3 regions of the Bacillus sp. 1A genome follow, and region 2 is predicted to be linked to each of the others. Evidence: riboswitches for the same ligand, from Rfam matches in the RefSeq annotation. Region 2 holds a riboswitch; each other region holds the start of a gene.
What was found. A riboswitch is a leader RNA that binds a small molecule or an ion and turns the genes downstream of it on or off. The one in region 2 is predicted to bind S-adenosylmethionine.
Positions count from the first base shown of each region.

Region 1: it holds a riboswitch for S-adenosylmethionine, as region 2 does, so the genes downstream of both, ACUN0F_RS07910 (methionine ABC transporter ATP-binding protein) here and ACUN0F_RS24220 (MFS transporter) in region 2, are expected to answer to the same signal.
Region 3: it holds a riboswitch for S-adenosylmethionine, as region 2 does, so the genes downstream of both, ACUN0F_RS02130 (ABC transporter permease) here and ACUN0F_RS24220 (MFS transporter) in region 2, are expected to answer to the same signal.

Region 1 covers NZ_JBQYLZ010000001.1:1,585,856-1,593,335, forward strand. The annotation lists gene ACUN0F_RS07895 (toprim domain-containing protein) at 240-584, shown strand; gene ACUN0F_RS07900 (thioredoxin family protein) at 588-896, shown strand; gene ACUN0F_RS07905 (hypothetical protein) at 1,051-1,395, shown strand; SAM riboswitch class I at 1,521-1,628, shown strand; gene ACUN0F_RS07910 (methionine ABC transporter ATP-binding protein) at 1,806-2,831, shown strand; gene ACUN0F_RS07915 (methionine ABC transporter permease) at 2,824-3,489, shown strand; gene metQ (methionine ABC transporter substrate-binding lipoprotein MetQ) at 3,514-4,326, shown strand; gene metQ (methionine ABC transporter substrate-binding lipoprotein MetQ) at 4,398-5,204, shown strand; gene sufC (Fe-S cluster assembly ATPase SufC) at 5,443-6,228, shown strand; gene sufD (Fe-S cluster assembly protein SufD) at 6,244-7,480, shown strand, end outside.
Region 2 covers NZ_JBQYLZ010000001.1:4,733,047-4,740,526, reverse strand. The annotation lists gene topB (DNA topoisomerase III) at 1-1,876, shown strand, start outside; gene ACUN0F_RS24225 (DUF4153 domain-containing protein) at 2,250-3,497, shown strand; SAM riboswitch class I at 3,634-3,739, shown strand; gene ACUN0F_RS24220 (MFS transporter) at 3,870-5,093, shown strand; gene ACUN0F_RS24215 (arsenic resistance protein) at 5,149-6,114, opposite strand; gene ACUN0F_RS24210 (FMN-dependent NADH-azoreductase) at 6,409-7,101, shown strand; gene brnQ (branched-chain amino acid transport system II carrier protein) at 7,336-7,480, shown strand, end outside.
Region 3 covers NZ_JBQYLZ010000001.1:401,786-409,265, reverse strand. The annotation lists gene ACUN0F_RS02155 (MFS transporter) at 1-522, shown strand, start outside; gene ACUN0F_RS02150 (DUF3981 domain-containing protein) at 601-2,319, shown strand; gene ACUN0F_RS02145 (multidrug effflux MFS transporter) at 2,447-3,697, shown strand; gene ACUN0F_RS02140 (hypothetical protein) at 3,947-4,450, shown strand; gene ACUN0F_RS02135 (DUF3951 domain-containing protein) at 4,469-4,603, opposite strand; SAM riboswitch class I at 5,012-5,117, shown strand; gene ACUN0F_RS02130 (ABC transporter permease) at 5,254-6,171, shown strand; gene ACUN0F_RS02125 (ABC transporter permease) at 6,188-7,192, shown strand; gene ACUN0F_RS02120 (ABC transporter ATP-binding protein) at 7,149-7,480, shown strand, end outside.

The DNA.
Region 1 (7,480 bases), 3.1 Mb from region 2:
GAAAAAACTTTCGTTTAAGTTTTTATTGACCAGCTCCAGCGGCTAGAACAGTCGGTCATTTCACTCCTGAACTTGAGGCAAAAAGCGCCTCTAGTTCAGGAGTTCCAATGCCCTCTTGTTCTGAGCAAGCCGCTTCTGCTTTTCTTTTGCAAAAATAAACAGGAAACAACATGAAAATAACGAATATACTATATACTAAGTTAAAGGTTGTATAGTATATGGTGATCGGGTGATGACATATGATTTATGTAGAAAAAGTCATTATTGTAGAAGGTAAATCAGATAGAAGAAAGATTGAATCTATTATTCGTGAACCGGTGGAAATTGTTTGTACAAATGGTACAATTGGTTTATCGAAAATGGATGAGCTCATTGATCAGTTTTTTGATAAGGAAGTGTATGTACTAGTGGATGCTGATGATGCTGGAGAAAAGTTAAGGAAGCAATTTCGAAAAGAATTTCCGCAAGCAGAGCATATTTATATTGATCGCTCGTACCGAGAAGTGGCAACTGCGCCATCTTCACACTTAGCAAATGTATTATGGGGAGCTGACATTGACGTTTATACAGAATATTTACGGTAAGGAATGATAGAAGTGATTGATTGGACAGGAGCCGAAGCTACAGCCCTAATAGAGAACGAAGAAAAAACAGTGTTATATGTATATACTCCAATGTGTGGAACATGCCAATTAGCAAAAAAGATGTTAACAGTTGTTGAGATGACAATTGAAGACTTGAAAATTGGAATGTTAGATTTAAATTATGCTCCGCATTTAGCGAAAGAGTATGGAATCGAAAGTGTACCGTGTTTACTTGTTTTTGAAAATGGGACACTCATGAAGAAGATATATGCATTTCATTCGGTTGAATATTTATATACGGAATTAAAGTAGGCGGCAAAGTTTTTGCCGCCTCGACATATTTCTCGGGAAATATGTCGAGATGCAGGGTGGTTACAGTATTTGTCGAGCGAAAGTAACAGGATTGTTCTTTAGTGAGAGGGAATGGTATGTGTAATAGAAAGTGATATGAAGGATGTGATTTAGGGTGAAATTATATTCTTTGCTGCAATCATTTGTAAATTACGCTAATGGTCAATATCATTTAGAGCCGCTTTTAAGACAAGGAGAAAAAACTGTTAATTTCCGCTTTGGAGATGAAAGTTGTTCGTTACAAATTTCAAGAGATTATATAGAGCTGCTACATGAGGAAAGAGGAACGGAGCAAATCGTTTGTGCAGATGAGGAAGATGTAAAACAATTGGTGAACGGCAATGTACGATTGCAAATGTTAATGAACGATGGACGTGTACAATATTCGGGAACGTATCGAACGATGCTATTAGTTGAATCGATGTTTCATATATGTAAACCAATGTCAGTAGGCGCTTAAAATTCTGAAGTTTCATTTTTTAAGAAAATTTCTGTTGACATGATGTGTGGATATTGATACAATTCAATTCATAAAATATAGACAATTTCATAAATTACAAATCAGACGAAAATGTAATCTGATTTCTCTTATCAAGAGAGGTGGAGGGACTGTGCCCTGTGAAGCCCGGCAACCGTCAACTTATGTTGAAATGGTGCCAATTCCTGCAAAGCAAATGCTTTGAGAGATGAGAGAGAGGGATAATGTTGTTATATACGCATATAAACCTTTCTGCTTCTCTAAAGCGGAAAGGTTTTTTTGTTGTTTGAATGTGGAGGACATTCAAATAATAAAAGTAATGATAACGGTGGACTACGCGCATCAAAAATAAAAAATTGCGGAGTCGATCAAAACAAAAAGGGGTGAACATCATGATCTTGTTAGAAAATGTAAAGAAAATATATAAAGCAAAAAGCGGTGATGTCACTGCTGTAGATAATGCCAATTTAAAAATAGACAAAGGTGAAATATTTGGTGTGATCGGATATAGTGGCGCTGGGAAAAGTTCTTTAATCAGATTATTCAATCAGTTGGAAAAACCAACTTCTGGCCAAATTACAATTGCAAATCGTGTGATTTCAGCAATTACAGGGAGTGAACTTCGTAAGGCAAGGCAAGAAATCGGAATGATTTTTCAGCACTTCAACTTACTTTGGTCACGAACTGTACGCGAAAATATCGAGTTCCCACTTGAAATTGCAGGTGTTGATAAGGCGAAGAGAAGAAAACGAGTGGATGAGTTAATTTATCTTGTTGGATTAGAAGGAAGAGGAGACGCGTATCCATCTCAGCTGAGCGGAGGACAAAAGCAACGCGTGGGTATTGCAAGAGCATTAGCTAACAATCCACAAGTGCTTTTATGTGATGAAGCGACATCAGCTCTTGATCCAGAAACGACAGATCAAATTTTAGATTTATTATTAGATATTAATAAGCGTCTCGGTTTAACAATTGTACTCATTACACACGAGATGCACGTGATTCGAAAGATTTGTAATCGAGTGGCGGTAATGGAGAAAGGGAAGATTGTAGAAACGGGTCCAGTACTTGATGTATTCCGCAATCCGCAGAAAGACATTACAAAGCGATTTGTACAGCAGTTAACGGATTCTGAAGATACAAATGAAACGATTGAAAGTTTAATTGAAAAGTATCCAGATGGTAAAGTAGTTCGTTTGCAGTTTATCGGTGAAGCTGTAGAAAGACCAGTACTTCAAAGATTAATGCAACGCAGTGATATAGAAGTTAGCATTTTGCAAGGAAACATCGCCCAAACAAATAACGGCTCTTACGGTAGTTTAGTTGTTCATTTAAATGGTGAGGAAACAGCGATTCAGCAAGCAATAGAGGGAATACATCAAGATCAAGTAGAGCTGGAGGTGATTGCACATGGATAAGTTGATCACAAATGTTGATTGGAATCAAATGTTAGAGGCAACTGGTGAAACGTTATATATGACGGCAATCGCAGCTCTGGCCACATTTGTTTTAGGACTAATTTTAGGGTTGTTACTCTTTATGACAGCGAAAGATAATTTATGGGAAAACAAAGCGGTTAATACGGCAATTGGAGCGTTCGTAAACATTTTCCGCTCGATACCATTCATCATTTTAATCATTTTATTAATCCCATTCACAAAGATTCTGCTTGGAACAATTCTTGGAGCGAGTGCAGCACTGCCAGCTTTAATTATTGGAGCGGCACCGTTTTACGCGAGAATGGTTGAAATTGCACTTCGCGAAATTGATAAAGGTGTAATTGAAGCTTCAAAAGCGATGGGAGCAAAAACAAGCACTATTATTTTGAAAGTATTAATTCCAGAATCGTTACCAGCATTAGTATCTGGTATTACGGTTACAACAATCGCTTTAGTAGGCTATACAGCAATGGCGGGGGTTGTTGGTGCTGGTGGCCTTGGAACACTTGCTTATTTAGAAGGATTCCAGCGAGGAAATAACGATGTAACAATCGTTGCGACAATTTGTGTATTACTAGTGGTATTTTTCATTCAGTGGATTGGTGATCGTGTAACGACTCGAATAGATAAACGATAATAAAAAAACAGGAGGATGTTTCAAATGAAAAAATTATTACTTACAGCACTTATTTCAACTTCTATTTTTGGGTTAGCTGCTTGTGGCGGGAAAGATAAAGATGAAAAGAAACTAGTTGTGGGGGCTTCTAACGTGCCGCACGCTGAAATTTTAGAAAAGGCAAAACCGTTACTTGAGAAAAAAGGAATTGAATTAGAAGTGAAAAAGTTCCAAGATTACGTGTTACCAAATAAATCGTTAGCGGATAAGGATTTAGATGCAAACTACTTCCAGCACATTCCGTATTTAGAAAAAGAAATGAAAGATAAAAAATATGATTTTGAAATAGCAGGGAAAATTCACTTGGAACCAATTGGTGTATATTCTCAAACATATAAGAGCTTAAAAGAACTTCCAGACGGGGCGACAATTATTATGAGTAATTCCGTTACTGACCATGGACGTGGTTTAGCAATTTTACAAAAAGAAGGCATTTTAAAAATTAAAGACGGAGTAGATCCAGTTAGTGCAACTCCAAAAGATATTGTAGATAATCCGAAAAACTTAAAGTTCAAAACGGATATCGAGCCTGGTTTGTTACCACAAGTGTATAACAATAAAGAAGGCGACGCTGTTTTAATTAACTCGAACTATGCAATTGATGCGAAATTAAATCCAGAAAAAGATGCAATTGCAATTGAAGGTGATGATTCTCCATACGCAAACGTATTAGTGGTTCGTAAAGGTGATAAAGATAAAAAAGGGATTAAAGAGCTTGTAGAAGTATTGCATTCTAAAGAAATCGAAGACTTTATTAATAAAGAATATAAAGGAGCGGTTGTTCCTGTAAAAGAATAATTGCTGAAAAGAGCTGGTGTATGCCAGCCTTTTTTATAACTACATAACTATAGGGGAGAAGGGGACATCATATGAAAAAGATTCTATTGTCAGTTGTTACAGCGCTGTCTGTATTTACATTAGCTGCTTGCGGAGGGAAAGAAGAGAATAAGCTTGTTGTGGGAGCTTCTAACGTGCCGCACGCTGTTATTTTAGAAAAAGCACAGCCGATATTAGAGAAAAAGGGTATTAAATTAGAAATTAAAAAATTCCAAGATTATGTGCTGCCGAATAAAGCGTTAGCAGATAAGGAAATTGATGCGAACTATTTCCAACACATTCCTTACTTAGATAAAGAAATTCAAGAAAAGGGATATAAAATTGTAAACGCAGGAAAAATCCATTTAGAGCCAATGGGCATTTATTCTAAGAAGTATAAAAGTTTAAAAGAATTGCCAGATGGCGGAACAGTTATTATGAGTAATAACGTAGCGGAGCGTGGCCGTATGCTCGCATTGTTACAAAAAGGCGGCGTTATTAAATTAAAAGACGGTGTAGATGTTGTTAAAGCAACAGTAAAAGATGTCGTGGAAAATCCGAAAAACTTAAAGTTTAAAACAGATGTAGAGCCTGGATTGTCACCGAAGTTGTATGAAAATAATGAAGGCGATGCTATGTTTATTAATTCAAACTACGCAATTGACGCGAAATTAAATCCAACAAAGGATGCAATTGCGATTGAAGGATCAGATTCTCCTTATGCAAATATTATTGCAGTTCGCAAAGGTGACGAGAAGAAAAAAGAAATTAAAGAATTAGTAGAAGTACTGCATTCAAAAGAAATTCAAGACTTTATTAATAAAGAATATAAAGGTGCTGTACTGCCAGTAAGTGAATAAATATAAGGAAAGGATTGGGAATTTCCCAGTTCTTTTTTCTTTATATAAATAAGAAGAAAGGTGTATCATATAAGGATGCAAGGGAAATACTTATATACATTTGTGAAAAAATTGTTACATTTTTTCATCGTTTGCGATATCATTTTATTTGATATAAGATTAGAATGAGAATAAAATGAGAATATGAACGTTTTAGTAATTTTTAAAATGTATATATAGGATTAATGGAGGTATTGAGATGGCTGGTTCTACATTAACGGTTAAAGACTTACATGTATCAATTGATGGAAAAGAAATTTTAAAAGGTGTAAACCTTGAAGTAAAAGGTGGAGAAATCCACGCAATTATGGGACCTAACGGAACAGGTAAATCAACTTTATCTTCTGCCATTATGGGTCACCCAAAGTATGAAGTAACAGAAGGTAGCATCATCATCGACGGTGAAGATGTATTAGAAATGGAAGTAGACGAGCGCGCACAAGCAGGTCTATTCTTAGCAATGCAATATCCAAGTGAAATTAGCGGAGTAACAAACGCTGACTTCTTACGCTCTGCAATTAACGCACGTCGTGAAGAAGGCGATGAAATTTCTCTTATGAAATTTATCCGTACTTTAGATAAAAACATGGAATTCCTAGAAATGGATCCAGAAATGGCACAACGTTACTTAAACGAAGGTTTCTCTGGTGGAGAGAAAAAACGTAACGAAATTCTTCAATTAATGATGATTGAGCCGAAAATCGCAATCTTAGATGAAATCGACTCAGGTCTTGATATCGATGCATTAAAAGTTGTATCTAAAGGTATTAACCAAATGCGCGGCGAAGATTTCGGTTGCCTAATGATTACGCATTACCAACGTTTATTAAACTACATCACTCCAGACTTCGTTCACGTTATGATGAACGGTCGTATCGTTAAATCTGGTGGCCCTGAGCTTGCACAACGTCTAGAAGCTGAAGGTTACGACTGGATTAAAAAAGAATTAGGTATTGAAGACGAAACAGCAGAGCAAGAAGCGTAAGAGAGGAGCATAAACATGACAATCGGTACATTACCTTTCGATCAAGAAACAATCCGTCAACGCGCAAGCGAAGTAAACGAAGCTGCTTGGTTGACTGAGTTCCGCTTACAAGCTCTTGCACAAGCAACTGAACTTCCAATGCCAACGCCTGATAAAACGAAAATTGAAAAATGGGACTTTATCGGAAAAGGCGAAGCTGCTAAGCAAGAGCCTGTAAGTTCTTTAACAGAGCTTCCAGAAGCAGTGAAAAACTTAATCGATGAAAATAACAGCGTATTAGTACAACGTACTGGTACAACTGCATTCGTTTCTTTAGCAGACGAAGCAAAAGAAAAAGGTGTTATTTTTACAGACATCGTAACAGCTGCAACAGAGCATGCTGAACTATTACAAAAGTATTTAATGAAAGACGGCGTGAAGGTAGACGAGCATCGTTTAACTGCACTTCATGCTGCATTAATCAACGGCGGTGCATTTGTATATGTTCCGAAAAACGTTGTTCTTGAAACTCCACTTCAAGCTGTATTCTTAGTAGACGGCGAAGAAGCTAACGTATATAACCACGTATTATTCGTAGCTGATGCGAACAGTACTGCAACTTATGTAGAAAACTACGTTGCAAATGAAAATGCTAAAGGTATTGCAAATATCGTAGCAGAAGTAATCGTGGAACAAGGCGCACAAGTGAAATTCGGTGCGGTTGATCTATTAGCAAAAGATGTAACAACTTACGTTAACCGCCGCGGTGTTGTTGGACGCGACGGCCGCATTGATTGGGCTCTAGGTCTTATGAATGACGGAAACACAATTTCAGAGAACGTTACGAACTTAATGGGCGACGGATCATATGCTGATACAAAAACAGTAACAATTGGCCGTGGTAACCAAACACAAAACTTTACAACTAAAGTTGTTCACTTCGGTAAACACTCTGAAGGTTGGATCTTAAAGCACGGTGTACAAAAAGATAGTGCAACATCTATCTTTAACGGAATTGGTAAGATTGAACATGGTGCATCTAAATCAAATGCACAACAATCTTCTCGCGTTCTTATGTTAGATGAAAAAGCTCGCGGTGATGCAAACCCAATTCTTTTAATCGACGAAGATGATGTAATGGCAGGTCACGCAGCTTCAGTAGGCCGCGTAGATCCGTACCAATTATACTACTTGATGAGCCGTGGTATTCCAAAACGCGAAGCAGAACGTTTAGTCATCCATGGATTCTTAGCACCTGTAGTAAATGAGCTTC
Region 2 (7,480 bases):
CGTTGTGAAACAGCTGTTACATAATCCTCAAGTAACAGAAATTATTCACGCGGGTGATGCTGGGCGTGAAGGGGAATTAATCGTACGAAACATTATTAATCTTTGTAACGTGCAAAAGCCGATGAAACGTCTTTGGATTTCCTCTTTAACGAAGCAAGCAATTTATCAAGGGTTTAAAAACTTACTAGATGAAGCAGATACGATTAATACGTATTACGAAGCATATACAAGATCATGCGCTGACTGGGTCGTTGGTATGAATGCATCGCGTGTCTTTAGCATTTTGCTAAAGAAAAAGGGAATGAATGATGTGTTTTCCGCCGGACGTGTACAAACACCGACACTCGCATTAATCGTAAAGCGTGAGAAAGAAATTGAAAACTTTAAGTCAGAGCCGTTTTGGGAAGTGTTCGCAACCTTTAATATAGAAGGAAAGAAGTATGAGGGGAAATGGGAGAAGGATAGTGAATCCCGCTTAAAAGACCCTGATATGGCAAATAAAATTGCAGCATTTTGCCAAGGTAAACCGGCTGTAGTAAAAGAAATGAAAACGGAGCGTAAAGAGTTTCAGCCGCCGTTTTTATTTAATTTATCAGCACTGCAAGCGACAGCTAATAAAGCTTTTAAATTTTCACCGAAAAAGACACTTGATATAACGCAAGCACTATATCAAAAAGGGATAGTTTCTTATCCGCGTTCGGATTCTAACTATGTGACACAAGGAGAAGCAGCGACGTTCCCTGATATTTTACAGAAGTTAAGTCAGTTTGATGAATATAAAGGGTTATTACCAGCTCCAGTTGAATCGATTATGAATAATAAGCGTTATGTGAATGAAAAAAAAGTTACAGATCACTACGCAATTATACCGACAGAGCAAGTTACAAACCCAAGCAAACTATCAGGTGATGAAAAGAAAATTTACGATATGATCGTAAGAAGACTGATTGCGGCGCATTATGAAGTAGCAATCTTTGACTACACAACGATTACAACTCTTGTAGATGAACGTGCTGAATTCATTTCAAAAGGAAAACAGCAAATTCAAGAAGGTTGGCGTAAAGTTATTTTCCAAGACGATAAAGATGACGAAACAATTCTTCCAATTGTCGCAGAAGGTGAACTGGGAAAAGTTGTAAAGGTAAAAGTGAAAGAAGGAAAAACACAGCCGCCGAAGCGTTATACAGAAGGACAACTTATTACGTTAATGAAAACGGCCGGTAAGTATTTAGAGAATGAAGAGCTGGAGAAAGTATTAAAGAAAACAGAAGGTTTAGGTACTGAGGCAACGCGTGCAGGTATTATTACGATGCTGAAAGACCGTAAATATATAGATGTGCAGAAGAACCAAGTGTACGCAACCGATAAAGGGAAAGTATTAATTACTGCAATCGGTGATAAAATACTAGCTTCACCAGAAATGACAGCGAAATGGGAGCAGCGCCTTGCGGAAATTGGTGAAGGCACAGCATCACCAGCTACATTTATGGAACAAACGAAAAAGCTATCAGCGAAAATTATTGAAGATGCAGTGGAAATGTCGGAGAAATGGGATTTCACTGGATTACACGTTGAATCGATTGAGCGAAATGGATCGAAATTTACAACAGGTAAAAAGGTAGGTAGCTGTAAAAAGTGTGATGGCGATGTGATTGATAAGTCAACGTTTTACGGTTGTTCTAACTACAACACGACACAATGTAATTTTACCATCTCAAAGAAAATATTAAGTAAAACAATTTCGCAAAAGAATATGACAAAGCTTTTAAAAGGTGAAAAGACAGATTTAATTAAAGGCTTTAAAAAAGGTGAGAAAACGTTTGATGCGAAGTTAGAGTGGAAAGATAATAAGATTAATTTTGTGTTTGAGAATTAAGTAGTTTTAATAAATAAAAGGTTAAGTTTGAAAAATATGGATAAAAAAGAGAAAGCATGACAATTTTATGTCATGCTTTTTTTATTTTGTAATTACAGGATTTTGTATGCTAAATATAAAAATAGTATTTAAATAGGACGTTTATATTATCTATATCATTTCTTTTATATAAAAGGAAAAAAGTAATTAAGAGAAATTGAGAGTAGCTTATACTGATGTATTTGAAAGTATGCAATAAAAAAACATCTTAAATAATAAAAATTTATTGTAAAACGATAAATTTTATATTAAAATCAAAAACAGAATAAATAAGTGTGGTGCTTTTTATGGAAAAGATAAAAATGTTGTTTTTGTAATTAGAGGAGGTATAAATATGGACATTAACAATTTTATTATTGAAAATATGGATAACCCTCATGAGTTGGAGAGAATGTATAGAAAAGACCCGAAAGTTTTTAAAAAGTCATTCTCACAAGCATGGGATGAAAAACCTGATTCTCAGGTACTAGCTGCTTGGTACGAAAGATTGCATTTCAAGGAGACGGCAAATAAAGAAAAAATATCGCTGTTTCAAAAAGGTTTCTTATTCATGGGTATGTTAGCTATTCTAGCTGGACTAAGCACCAGAATCATTTTCCACTTTGTCGAGCAGGAAGCAATTGCTCCAATTAACTTGGCTTTTGGTGTAATTCCCTTTATTGCTGCTTATTTTATTTACAATAATACTCCGAAAAAAAGTATTATTTATTTCCTTGCGGCGTTGTTACTAATTTCCGGATTGTATCTTAATATGTTGCCATTAAATTATAAAGACAGCAGTATCCTTGCTTATTTACATTTTCCTATAATGTTATGGGTTTTAGTAGGGATTGCGTTTACAGGAAATGAATATTCAAAAGGTAGTACAAGATTAGCTTATATTAAATTTAATTTAGAATATTGTCTTCTCTACGCGAGTATGGCCGTGAGCGGAATGGTATTAGCAGTATTCACCATGAAGTTATTTAGCTTCGTTGACTTGGATATAGGAGAATTCTATTTTAGTAATGTTGTGTTATTTGGTGCTGCTGCTCTCGCTATTGTGGCTGCATATTTAGTATCAATGAATCTTAAACTTGCTAAAAATATTACACCATACATATCTAAAATTTTTAGTCCTCTTGTCCTAATCACATTGTTGATCTATCTTATAACAGTTATATGGGTCGGGAAAAATCCGTTCTTGGACCGCAATTTCTTAATGGTCTTCAACGGAATACTCCTTGGCGTATTGGCCGTTACCATATTTTCTATCGTTGAGAGTGACTCAGATGAGAAAAAGAACATTTCAGATTATATCAATTTTGCCTTAATTGTTCTGGCACTTATTATTGACACTGTGGCTTTGTCAGCCATCATATTCAGACTTTCTTCTTACGGGATTACACCTAATAGACTTGCTGTTTTAGGGGTAAACATACTGATCTGGGCAAATTTAATTTGGATTATGTTTTCCTATATGCGTTTCTTGCAAAACAAATCAGGACCAACAGCTATCCAAGATGCCGTTACGAAGTATTTACCAATTTACGGACTTTGGGCAGCTTTCGTTATGTTTACGTTTCCTTTAATTTTTAATTAGTAAGGAACTGTTAATGTAACGAAAAGTCAATCTTCCGTAACGTATAATATCAGCTTATTTTTATTTTAGATATGGAAAAATATGTTGAAAATATTTTGGCGTAATATATAATAAATTTAGATAATTGTATAAAAACTTCTTATTAAGAGAGGTGGAGGGACTGGCCCTTCGAAGCCTCAGCAACCTTATGTGATATAAAGGTGCTAAATCCTGTAGGATCTAAAAGTCCTAATAGATAAGAAAATAGGTATAAGTAAACCTTCTTCTTATTTTGAAGAAGGTTTTTTTGTCATTTAAATAGAGAATTAGAAAGGTAGTGATACAGAAGAGAAAGAATCAAAGAAAATATAGAAGGAGAAACCGGAGGGCATAGTGAATAATCAAGTTGGGGGTTTAAAAGAGGATAGCGCTAGTAATAGTATTTGGAGCAATAAAATTTTTTCGTATTTTTTCTTAGCAAGTTGCATTTCTTTAATAGGTAATTCTATGGTTACGCTCGTTTTACCGTTATGGGTAATGAAATTGACGAACTCTCCATTACTTGTTTCTGGGATAAACGTTGCAATTGCAATGGCGGCGATTTTGTTTGCACCTGTAACAGGGACGTTAGCAGATCGAATGTCGAGAAGGAAGCTTATGATAATTGCAGATGTTATGAGATGTATCGTTATGATTTGTGTTGCGGTAATAGCATTTTATAATAAAATGTTGTACATTCCGTTACTACTGTTACTTATTATACGTTCAATTGGGAGTGCTTTATTTACTCCAGCTTCAAATGCAGCATTAGTAACATATGTGGAAGAAAAGCATGTTCAACAGGCGATTACGCTGAGACAAATCTCAATACAAATCATATCGGTAGCCATTCCTTTAATGGCTAGCTTTTTAATTAGTATTTTTAATTTTCATGGAGTATTTATGTTAGATGCAATTACATTTTTTATATCATTTTTAATTTTAATGAAAATTAAATTTCCACGTGAATTAAAAGGAGAAAAGAAAAAGCCTTTTTATGAAGACTTTAAAGAGGGGTTCTCACTTTTAAAAAGTAATCAATCATTGAAAATGTTGCTTATGAGCGCTGCAATCATTAATTTGCTTGGAGCGGCGTGTATGCTATCACTGCAAGTAATCGTTGTTAGAGAAATGGATCTTTCTATGCAGTGGTATAGTATAGTTTTTGCGGCATCACCGATAGGAATTTTAATTGGGGCATTAATTACTAAAAAGATTCGTACATATAAAACGATTACAACTGCTTTTATATGTACTGCTATTATGGGAATTTTTAATGCTGCAATGGGTACGACGTTAAATCCGGTATTATTTTCTGTTTATTATTTTCTGTCAGGAATTGCATTTGGGGTAAGTAATATATATTTTGGAGTGTTGTATAGAAAGTTAATTCCAAATGAAGTGCAAGGAAGATTTTTCGGTTTTTTAAGTTCGTTATTATTAGTATCTACTCCAGTTGGAATTGCAATAACAGGATATTTCTTAGAGTCAATTTCAGCTTCTATTTTATTTATTATAATTGGTATTATTACGTTTTTAGTTTCGGTTATTTCATTTGTAATGATAAATAAGAAATAAGTGTTGTATGAGATTTTTCAATAATAAAAAACGTCCTATAGCAGGACGTTTTTTATTATGTATATTGCTGTTTTTTCTTAATAAGTAATAACACTTGTGAAACACAAGCAAGTACCGGTAACTCAATCAACGGTCCGATAACGAGTGCAAGTGCGATAAGAGGTTCGTCTGGAAAAGCAGTTACAGCAATAGCAAGTGCAACAGGTGAGTTTCTTGCTAATGTTGTTAAGCTTAGACTTACTGTATCTTTATAAGATAAACGCATCATGCGTCCGATAAATTGTCCTAGTAAAAAATTAATGATAAAGAACAATAGAATAGGAATGAGTAATAGTAAAACGACATTCATATTTTGTAGTAAATATTTACCTTGTGATGCAAACATCGCTACGATTGCTAAACTTAAAAATAAGATTTGAGCAGAGCTGAAAAACGGAATGAGTTTATTCTCGAGTGTTTTAGTTTTTTTCAGTATATTCATAATGAATTTTGTAGCGTGTGCAAGTACAAATGGTAAGACGATTACGATAACAATACTTTCTACTAAAACAGAAACAGCTACAGTCTTCATGACACCAGCAAATAAAAATAAATAAATGGGAAGGAGTAGTACTTGCAATATTAAATTTACAGGCAAAATTGCAGTAGAAAGTGCTACATTTCCTTTCGCAATTTCAGTAAAGATTAAGTACCAATCTGTACATGGAGTAACCATTAACATAATAAATCCAACCCAAAGTGCTGGATGATTTGAAAGAAATAGTGCACCTAACCCCCAAGCGAGTAAAGGTGTCCATACAAAATTAATGGTAAGGCTCGTTCCAGCGAATTTTAAATTACGGAATCCATTTTTTATTTCTTTCAATGGAGTGCTGAGGAATAATCCATACAGCATAAAAAATAAGAAGGGGACAATAAATTGCTCTGAATACATATGTATCAAATTAAATTGTCCGAGTACGATGCCGCATGTAACAGCAAAAAGAATAATAAAAGTTTGAATCTTTTCTATAGTGCTCATGAGTAAATCCTTTCTAAATATGAATGGCCCTCTTTGTATTCATTATACAAATAATAAAGTTATAATGGGTGTTTTAATTGTATTGGCGCTATTACTTTTAATTCGAGATATTATTTTTTATTTAAAGTTACTTGACTAAAGTAAGTGTGTGTATTACAATCACTTACATAAGGTAATTAGATAACAAAAAGTTCGCAATATCTTTACTTAAGGCATCAATTGGAACTTTTTATTAGAATAAGAATTTTTATGATGATGAATAATGAATATGACAAGAAAGCTTAGGTGAAGAAAATGGGGTTATTTAGCTCATTATTTGGTAAAAAAGAAGAAAATACAAAAGTAGAGGGGAATAAAACAATGTCAAAAGTATTATTTGTAAAAGCAAACGATCGTCCAGCGGAGCAAGCAATTAGTTCAAAAATGTATGAAACGTTTGTAAGTACTTATAAAGAAGCTAATCCGAATACAGAAATTGCAGAGTTAGATTTATTTGCATTAGATCTTCCTTATTACGGAAATATCGCTATTTCAGGTGGATACAAACGTAGTCAAGGTATGGAGTTAACAGCTGAAGAAGAGAAGGCTGTAGCAACGGTAGATCAATATTTAAATCAGTTTTTAGAAGCTGATAAAGTTGTATTTGCGTTCCCACTATGGAACTTCACAGTGCCAGCGCCATTAATTACGTATATTTCATATTTATCTCAAGCTGGAAAAACATTTAAATATACAGCAAATGGTCCAGAAGGTTTAGCTGGGGATAAGAAAGTCGTTGTATTAGGTGCGCGTGGTTCAGATTACTCTTCAGAACAAATGGCTCCTATGGAAATGGCAGTTAATTATGTAACGAATGTGCTTGGCTTCTGGGGGATTACAAATCCAGAGACTGTTGTAATTGAAGGGCACAATCAATATCCAGATCGTTCACAACAAATTGTTGAAGAAGGTTTAGAGAACGTTAAAAAAGTAGCGGCGAAATTTTAATTGATAGTAAATGCAAAAAACCAACATGGATGACCATGTTGGTTTTTTAGTCTATTTCTATGTTAAAAAATGTATATTTATAAAATAAAAGAAAAGTTTGAAAATAGTATTGCAAAATATTATATAGCAAACTATAATGAGTTCAAGAATAGTTAATAGTTGAATTGAAAATTCAGAAAATTCAATTAGTTAAAAATGGAAATGAGATAAAAGGATTGGAATGGAGGTTATATTATGACGAATAAAGTACCGTTTTCGTTCATAGTAGTTATTGGTTTAATGTTATTCGCACTATTTTTTGGAGCAGGAAATTTAATATTCCCGGCAATGCTTGGTCAATCGGCAGGAGAGAATGTATGGATTGCTAACGCTGGATTTT
Region 3 (7,480 bases), 4.3 Mb from region 2:
AGATTTGTAGCGTCACAAAGCATAATTATGATGGCGGGAAGTATGGTATTTCCTTTTTACATTCTATTGCTTCGGAATGTTGGGAATAGCTTCTCGCAGTTTGGCTGGGCGTATGGCTTATTTGCTTTAACTTCAGCACTTGTATATCCATTAGTAGGAAAGATGTCTGATCGAGTAGGTGATCAAAAATTATTAATCATATATGCTTGGTCTATGGCAATATTAATGCTTTGTTTCCCGATTGCCACGGAAGTCTGGCATGTTTATATTCTTCAAATTGTAATGGGAGTTTTAGGTGCTGTGCAGCGTAATACCGAGAAGACGTCGTTAGCACGAAAGGTTGTGCAAGAAAATGCTGGTTATGAGATTGGAAAATATCATGTGTGGACATCGATTGGAGGAGCAGTGGCAATTATTGCAACGGGATATTTAGTAGATTTCTTTACGATTGGTACGATTTTTTATATTGCATCTATCTTATATGTAGTAAGTGGAGTTGTATTAAGTAGTAAAAAAATATAATCATTCCCATTTTTACCTGAATCCCCTTTATTTGTTATACTAAAAGGGAAGACAAAAGAAAAGGGGACATTGCCTTTGATGAAATTTTTAATTTTAGCTATTCTCACTTTGTTTTTGATTCCATGGACAAGAAGCGGTAGTAAACTTCGAGCAGTGGATAAGAAAGGGGATGAGAAGGTTGTAAAGGGTAAGAAATCATCCATTTTAGTTATTCCTGTTTTATTTTGGATAGGTATTGCAATCTATGAATATTTTTGGCTAATTGATGATCGAGCAGACTCGATTCTTACTCATTATTCTGTTGCAGTAGCAATTTTAATTGGGCTTGTTTTATTTTCACAAAATCAAATAGGGAAATTAGAAGGTACGTTAAAAGGACTTCTAATGTTTGTTTTACTCGCAAGTTACGGCTATTTTGGTTATTTGCACGATATAGTAATCTCGCAAAAGAAATATGATTCTGTTGTAAAGGTAGAGAAAGATATTTCAGAGCCATTTACTGAAAATGATCAGCCGTTTACAGTGCCGCCAAAGACAGCGGAGAATAAAATGAAAAAAGTATTTGGGGACATTCCGAAAGTAGCTTATTTTGAGCTAGGAGAGTTAACGCCACAAATGGTAAATGGTGAGGCTTTATATGTAGCACCAATTGAAGTTTCAGGATTTTTTAAAGCACGTAAAGCTGAGACAATTCCAGGGTACGTAACGATGTCAGGTACGAATCCTGATGCGGAAGCGAAACTGCATCTTGGTTATAAAATGAAATATGTGCCAAGCATGTTTTTTGGTAATAAATTAGAACGTGTCGTTCGAAAAGCAGAACCGGATTTAATTTTTAAAGGGAAACCTAAATTCGAAGTTGATGATAAAGGGAAACCTTATTATACAATGACGTATGGTGAATTTATCTCAGGAAGATCTGGATTTGAGGTAGAGGGCGTTGTAGTAGTAGATGCACAAACAGGTGAAGTGAAAAGATATGATAAAGGAAAGGCACCTAAATTTGTTGATGGTGTATTAAATCACGAGACCGCATCTACATTAAATACGTATTTCGGTAAATATATTCACGGATTTTGGAATACAAAATTCTCACAAACGGATATGAAGATTCCGACTGAGTGGGGAACGAAAGAAGGAGTTACACCAATCTTCGGTAAGGATGGAACGTTATATTACTTTACTGACTTCACCTCTCCGAAAGAGGGAGTAGATTCTGCACTAGGTTATTCGCTTATCGATGCGCGTACAGGTAAGTTGTATTACTATAACGGAAAAGAAGTGAAGGGGATTATGGATGGTTCAGCTGCTTCGGAAGTAGTGGATAATTCCTTTAAGAGAGAGAAATGGCATGGAACGATGCCGGTTATTTATAACGTGTATGGTAAACCTTCTTGGATTGTACCTGTTATTGATGACGGTGGATTAGTACGTGCTCATACAGTTATCTATGCTTCTAATGCGAAAATATTTGCAACAGGTTCGACGCAAAAAGAAGCGCTTGAGAATTATAAAAATGCGCTGAGCGGAAGTGGAGATTCATTTAGACCAACTTCAAGTGGTAAAGAGGCACAAAAAGAAGGCGTTGTACAACGTGTATATAAAGAAAAATCAGGTGAAAATACAATTGTGTATGTACTGTTAGAGAATGAACAAAAAGTATTTATGATACCGGTGAAGAAATTCCCATATGCTATGTTTACAGAAGTGGGAGATCCAATTCAAATCACATATTTAGACACAGGAGAGGCGATGTCTTCCGTATCTAAATTTACAAATAGCAATTTGAAAAAGTAAAGCGATAGAAATTCTATCGCTTTTTTTTACGGTATGAAACAGGAAAATGCACTATACTTGACGTATGTTTATGTTGTAACTATAATTGTTACGATTTAGTATTTATCGGAAAGGGTGAACGGAAAAAGTGAATGAAGTTAATCACGAAATATATAAACCTGTAAAGACAAATAGGTTATGGATGATTCTTGTATTAGGGACACTTACGGCGATTGGGCCATTATCTATTGATATGTATTTGCCTTCTTTACCAAAATTAACAGATGATTTACAAACAGGTGCATCTCTTGCACAGCTTACATTGACAGCTTGTTTGCTTGGGCTTTCAGTAGGACAATTATTTGTTGGTTCAATTAGTGACATTTACGGAAGGCGCAAACCTCTTATTATCGCTCTTATTATTTATGTTGCTTCTTCTTTACTTTGTGCTATTGCACCATCTATTTGGAGTTTAGTGTTATTGCGCTTCTTACAAGGGGCTTCAGGATCGGCCGGGATTGTTATATCACGTGCAATGGTACGTGACATGTATTCAGGTTCTGAAATGACGAAGTTTTTCTCACTGCTCATGTTAGTAAACGGAGCAGCGCCTATTTTGGCACCGATTATTGGGGGACAATTACTACAGTTCACGACATGGCGCGGTGTCTTCATCGTTCTCGGAGCAATTAGTGTATTCATGTTAATATCAGCTACTTTCGTATTACGTGAAACATTACCTCCTGAAGAAAGAGAAACAGGTGGTTTGTCAGGGACATTGGCGACGTACGGAAAACTGTTAAAAGATCGTTTGTTTATGGGATATGCATTATCACAAGGGCTAGTAACGGCGGCGATGTTTGCTTACATTTCGGGCTCACCATTTGTGTTGCAGAACATATACGGAGCATCACCACAGCAATTTAGCTTATTCTTTGCGATTAACGGTATCGGTATTATTATTGCTAGTCAGGTCACGGGCCGTTTAGCAGGGAAAGTGAATGAGAAAACGTTATTCGTTTCCGGTATTATTATTGCAGCCGTTGGTGGTTTATCTTTACTACTGACAATTGTACTAGGAATAGGTTTAATTGGTGTTTTATGTTCGTTATTCCTTGTTGTATCAAGTGTCGGGGTTGTATCAACAACTGGTTTCTCATTAGCGATGAGAAACCAGAAACAAGCTGCAGGAACAGCGTCGGCCTTATTAGGGTTATTACAGTTCATTTCAGGAGCACTTGTTGCACCATTAGTAGGTATTGGCGGAAGCAATACCGCATTACCGATGGGGGTTGTGATAGCTCTTTGTGAAATTGGTGCTGTATTATGTTATCTATTTATGGCCAGAAGAAGTGAAAAGCAGTTTGAACTGCAACAAAGACAAAATTTAGAAGCTTAAATTATAAAAAAGAGCTGATTCAAATATTTTTGAATCAGCTCTTTTTTCATTTCTTTGAAATAACTCATACAGCTTTGTAAGGTGATGCAAAAGTTATTTGCATAAAGTGACGATACTGTGACAAAAATGTAGGCATGTATATTAAGGTAGCGTCTGAAGTGTAAAAAGTAGGATGTTCTCGGTATAATAATAAGTGGAGATAAAAGAAACTATAATGAGTAGTAGCTGTAGATAAAAGGAGAAGAAGAGATGAAGAAGGTTTTGGGTATTGCTGTAATGGGAAGTATGATCCTTCTAGCAGGATGTAATGGAAATAAAGATACGAAAGAACCGAAAGAAAAGGTAGAGCAATCTACTGAGCAAACAGAAGAGATGAAAGAATACCGTGCGGTACATGAAAAATACGATATGAAAATGAATAAAGAAATTAATAAAGCACTACAGTTATTTGAAGTGGCAAAAGAAAAGGGCGGTAAGGAAATAACGAATGTTACATATAAAGAAGATGTACAAAAGGTAACGACTAGCATGTTAGAAGATATTGATAATATACGTAAAGAAATTCGTGTTCCAAAGTCGAAAGAGCAAGAACATGAGGTATACGCTGGTTTCTTGAATGAATCGGAACAAGCAATGAAAAAATTACAGAAGTTAGCTAAAGAAGAAGACTCATCATTGATTCGTGATATAGAAATTAACTTTGCAACAGCATCAACATACTATAAACGTTTTCAAGCAGAAACGAAAAAATAACCTTGCGTACGCGCAAGGTTATTTTTTCTTCTTACCATCTCCGTCTTGATCCTCGGATACTAATACATTCTGTTCCTCGTGAAATGCAGAGATTGTTTGTCCGGTAATATTATCGAATGGAGTATAAAAAGAAGTGATACGTTTCTTTTTAATAAAGAGTTTATCCCGCTATTTGCCGGGCAGTAAGACCCCACCTCAAAGTTCAGTGAAAGCAAAGAAGTTAGGTAGGGGATCAACTGCCCGTAAAAGCCCGATTGGTTCAACTAATAATCAGTGGGGGATGAACAAAACCCCCACTGATTAAAGTTTCACTTTATAGAAGCCGATGATGACAAGTACAAGTATAACGATTGTTAAGGGTAACTCTATAGTAGCAAGAAGTAAGGGATCTATCTTATCACTTCTTTAATATTATTTCTTTTTATTATAAGAGAAAACTGTAATTTGGATAAAAGAAGTAAAAACTGATTTTTCTAAATATATCCAATTTGATTGACTTTTCATTTTTTCAGAATTATAATTCAAAATATACAATTTGAACCAAATAATAATATAGCAATTTACTTATCCAGAGAGGTAGAGGGACTGGCCCTATGACACCTCAGCAGCGGGTTCTGTAACAGGAACACCGTGCTAATTCCAGCAAGCAAGTCTTGAAAGATAAGTGATGGGCCTTCGTTTATTAAGCCTTGATCTTATTTTTTAAGATCAAGGCTTTTTGTGTTTTAAGAAGAGGAAAGGGAGTAATGGGAAAAATACGTTAATAAAACAAAGTAAATACATTTGTTTAGGGGGTTATTGAAGTGTATGTTATTAAAAAACTATCGGTTATGGTGTTCACGCTATGGGTCATTACGACAGTAACATTTTTGATTATGCATATCATTCCAGGGGATCCGTTTTCATCAGATGCGAAAATCTTTCCTGAAGAAGTGATACAAAACATGAGAGCGAAGTATCACCTTGATGAACCGTTATGGAATCAATATGTTGCTTATTTAGATGGCGTAGTTCATTTTGATTTTGGTGAATCTGTTCAATCGACAGGTCAAGGTGTATCAGAAATTATAACGACAGGATTTGGTCCATCAGCGATTATTGGTTTACAAGCACTTGTTATTTCATTGTTAGTCGGAATTGCAGCAGGTACATTTGCAGCCCTATATCATGGGAAAGTAATTGATTATAGTGTGAGCTTACTTGCGATTCTCGGTATTTCTATTCCAAGTTTTATTTTAGCACCACTATTTATACAAGTATTTGCTATACAATTTGAACTTTTACCAGTAGCGTCTTGGGGCACATTTGAACATACGGTATTACCGTCATTCGCATTAGCATTAGGGCCAATCGCGGTTATTACAAGATTTGTTCGCTCTAATATGATTGAAGTTTTGCAGAGTGATTATATTAAGCTAGCGAGAGCGAAAGGCATACCAATTAAGAAAATCATTATAAGACATGCTCTTCGAAATGCGATTGTTCCAGTACTTACATTTGTTGGACCGTTAATGGCTGGACTTTTAACAGGGACTTTCGTTATTGAAAAAATATTTTCCATTCCTGGTCTAGGAAAATATTTTGTAGATAGTATTTTTAACCGGGATTATCCGGTCATTATGGGAACAACGATTTTCTATAGTGCATTATTAATTTCTTGTATTTTCATTACAGATATTATTCACCGTATTGTTGATCCGCGTATTCGTTCTATTATGTAAGGAGGGGGGCATTTAAATGGGAGCTTATGAAATCAATAAACAGTTATTAACGAATGAGGAGAAAAAAGAATTAACGATAAATAAAGATCAGCAAACGATTAGTCGAAAGAAGGAAGTGTTTCGCAAGTTTATATCAAACCCTATAGCAGTTTTAGGGGCAGTGACGTTATTACTAATTATTATTTTCTCACTGGTTGGCGAAAGTTTAACGGCATTTACTGCGAGTGAACAAGTAAAAGAAGCAACAAACTTACCACCTAGTAGTGAGCATTGGTTCGGAACAGATGATTTAGGAAGGGACATATGGGCGCGCACCTGGGCTGGAGGGAAAATTTCACTAACAGTTGGATTAGTGGCAGCGGCTCTTGATATAGGAATAGGTGTACTAATCGGGGGCTTTAGTGGATATGTGAGAGGACGCAGTCGCCTTGGAACGTTAATTGATGAGTGGATTGTACGAGGGATTGAAGTGTTATACGGTATCCCATATTTATTAATTGTTATTTTATTATTAATCGCTATGAAACCAGGGCTTTTTACAATTATTATTGCCCTTGCATTAACAGGATGGATTGGTATGGCACGTCTCGTTAGGGCACAAGTCTTATCTTTAAAGCAAAGAGAATTTGTTATTGCAGCAGAGCGATTAGGTACATCGCATATGAAGATTATATATGGGCATTTAATTCCGAACTTAACAGGTATTATTATCGTAAATTTATCATTTACAATTCCAGCAGCTATTTTCTCAGAATCATTTTTAAGCTTTATCGGACTTGGGGTACAATCACCAGCGGCAAGCTGGGGCACGATGACGAACGATGCACTTGGGACGTTACTAAGCGGAGAATGGTGGCAACTTTTCTTCCCATCGCTGATGATTGCTCTCATCATGTTCGCATTTAATGCAATTGGTGATGGTTTGCAAGATGCAATTGATCCAAAAATCGTCAAACGGAATCGAAAGGAGAAAAGACATGGGACAGCTCTTATCTTTAGAAAACGTAACATTGGCCGTTGAAAAAGAGAATAGTAAGCAAGCAATTGTGAAGCATGTTTCCTTTTCTATTAGCGAAGGTGAAATCGTTGCACTTGTAGGAGAAAGTGGTTCAGGAAAAAGTGTTACAGCACAATCTATTGTCGGATTAAATCAAGAATCTATTCACATCGATGACGGAAGCATCTCTTTCCAATCTCAAGGATTAACGAATTTACAAGAATCAGAATGGAATCAAATTCGAGGGAAAGACATTTCGTTTATCTTTCAAGACCCTCTGTCCTCTTTAAATCCGACGATGAAAGTAGGAAG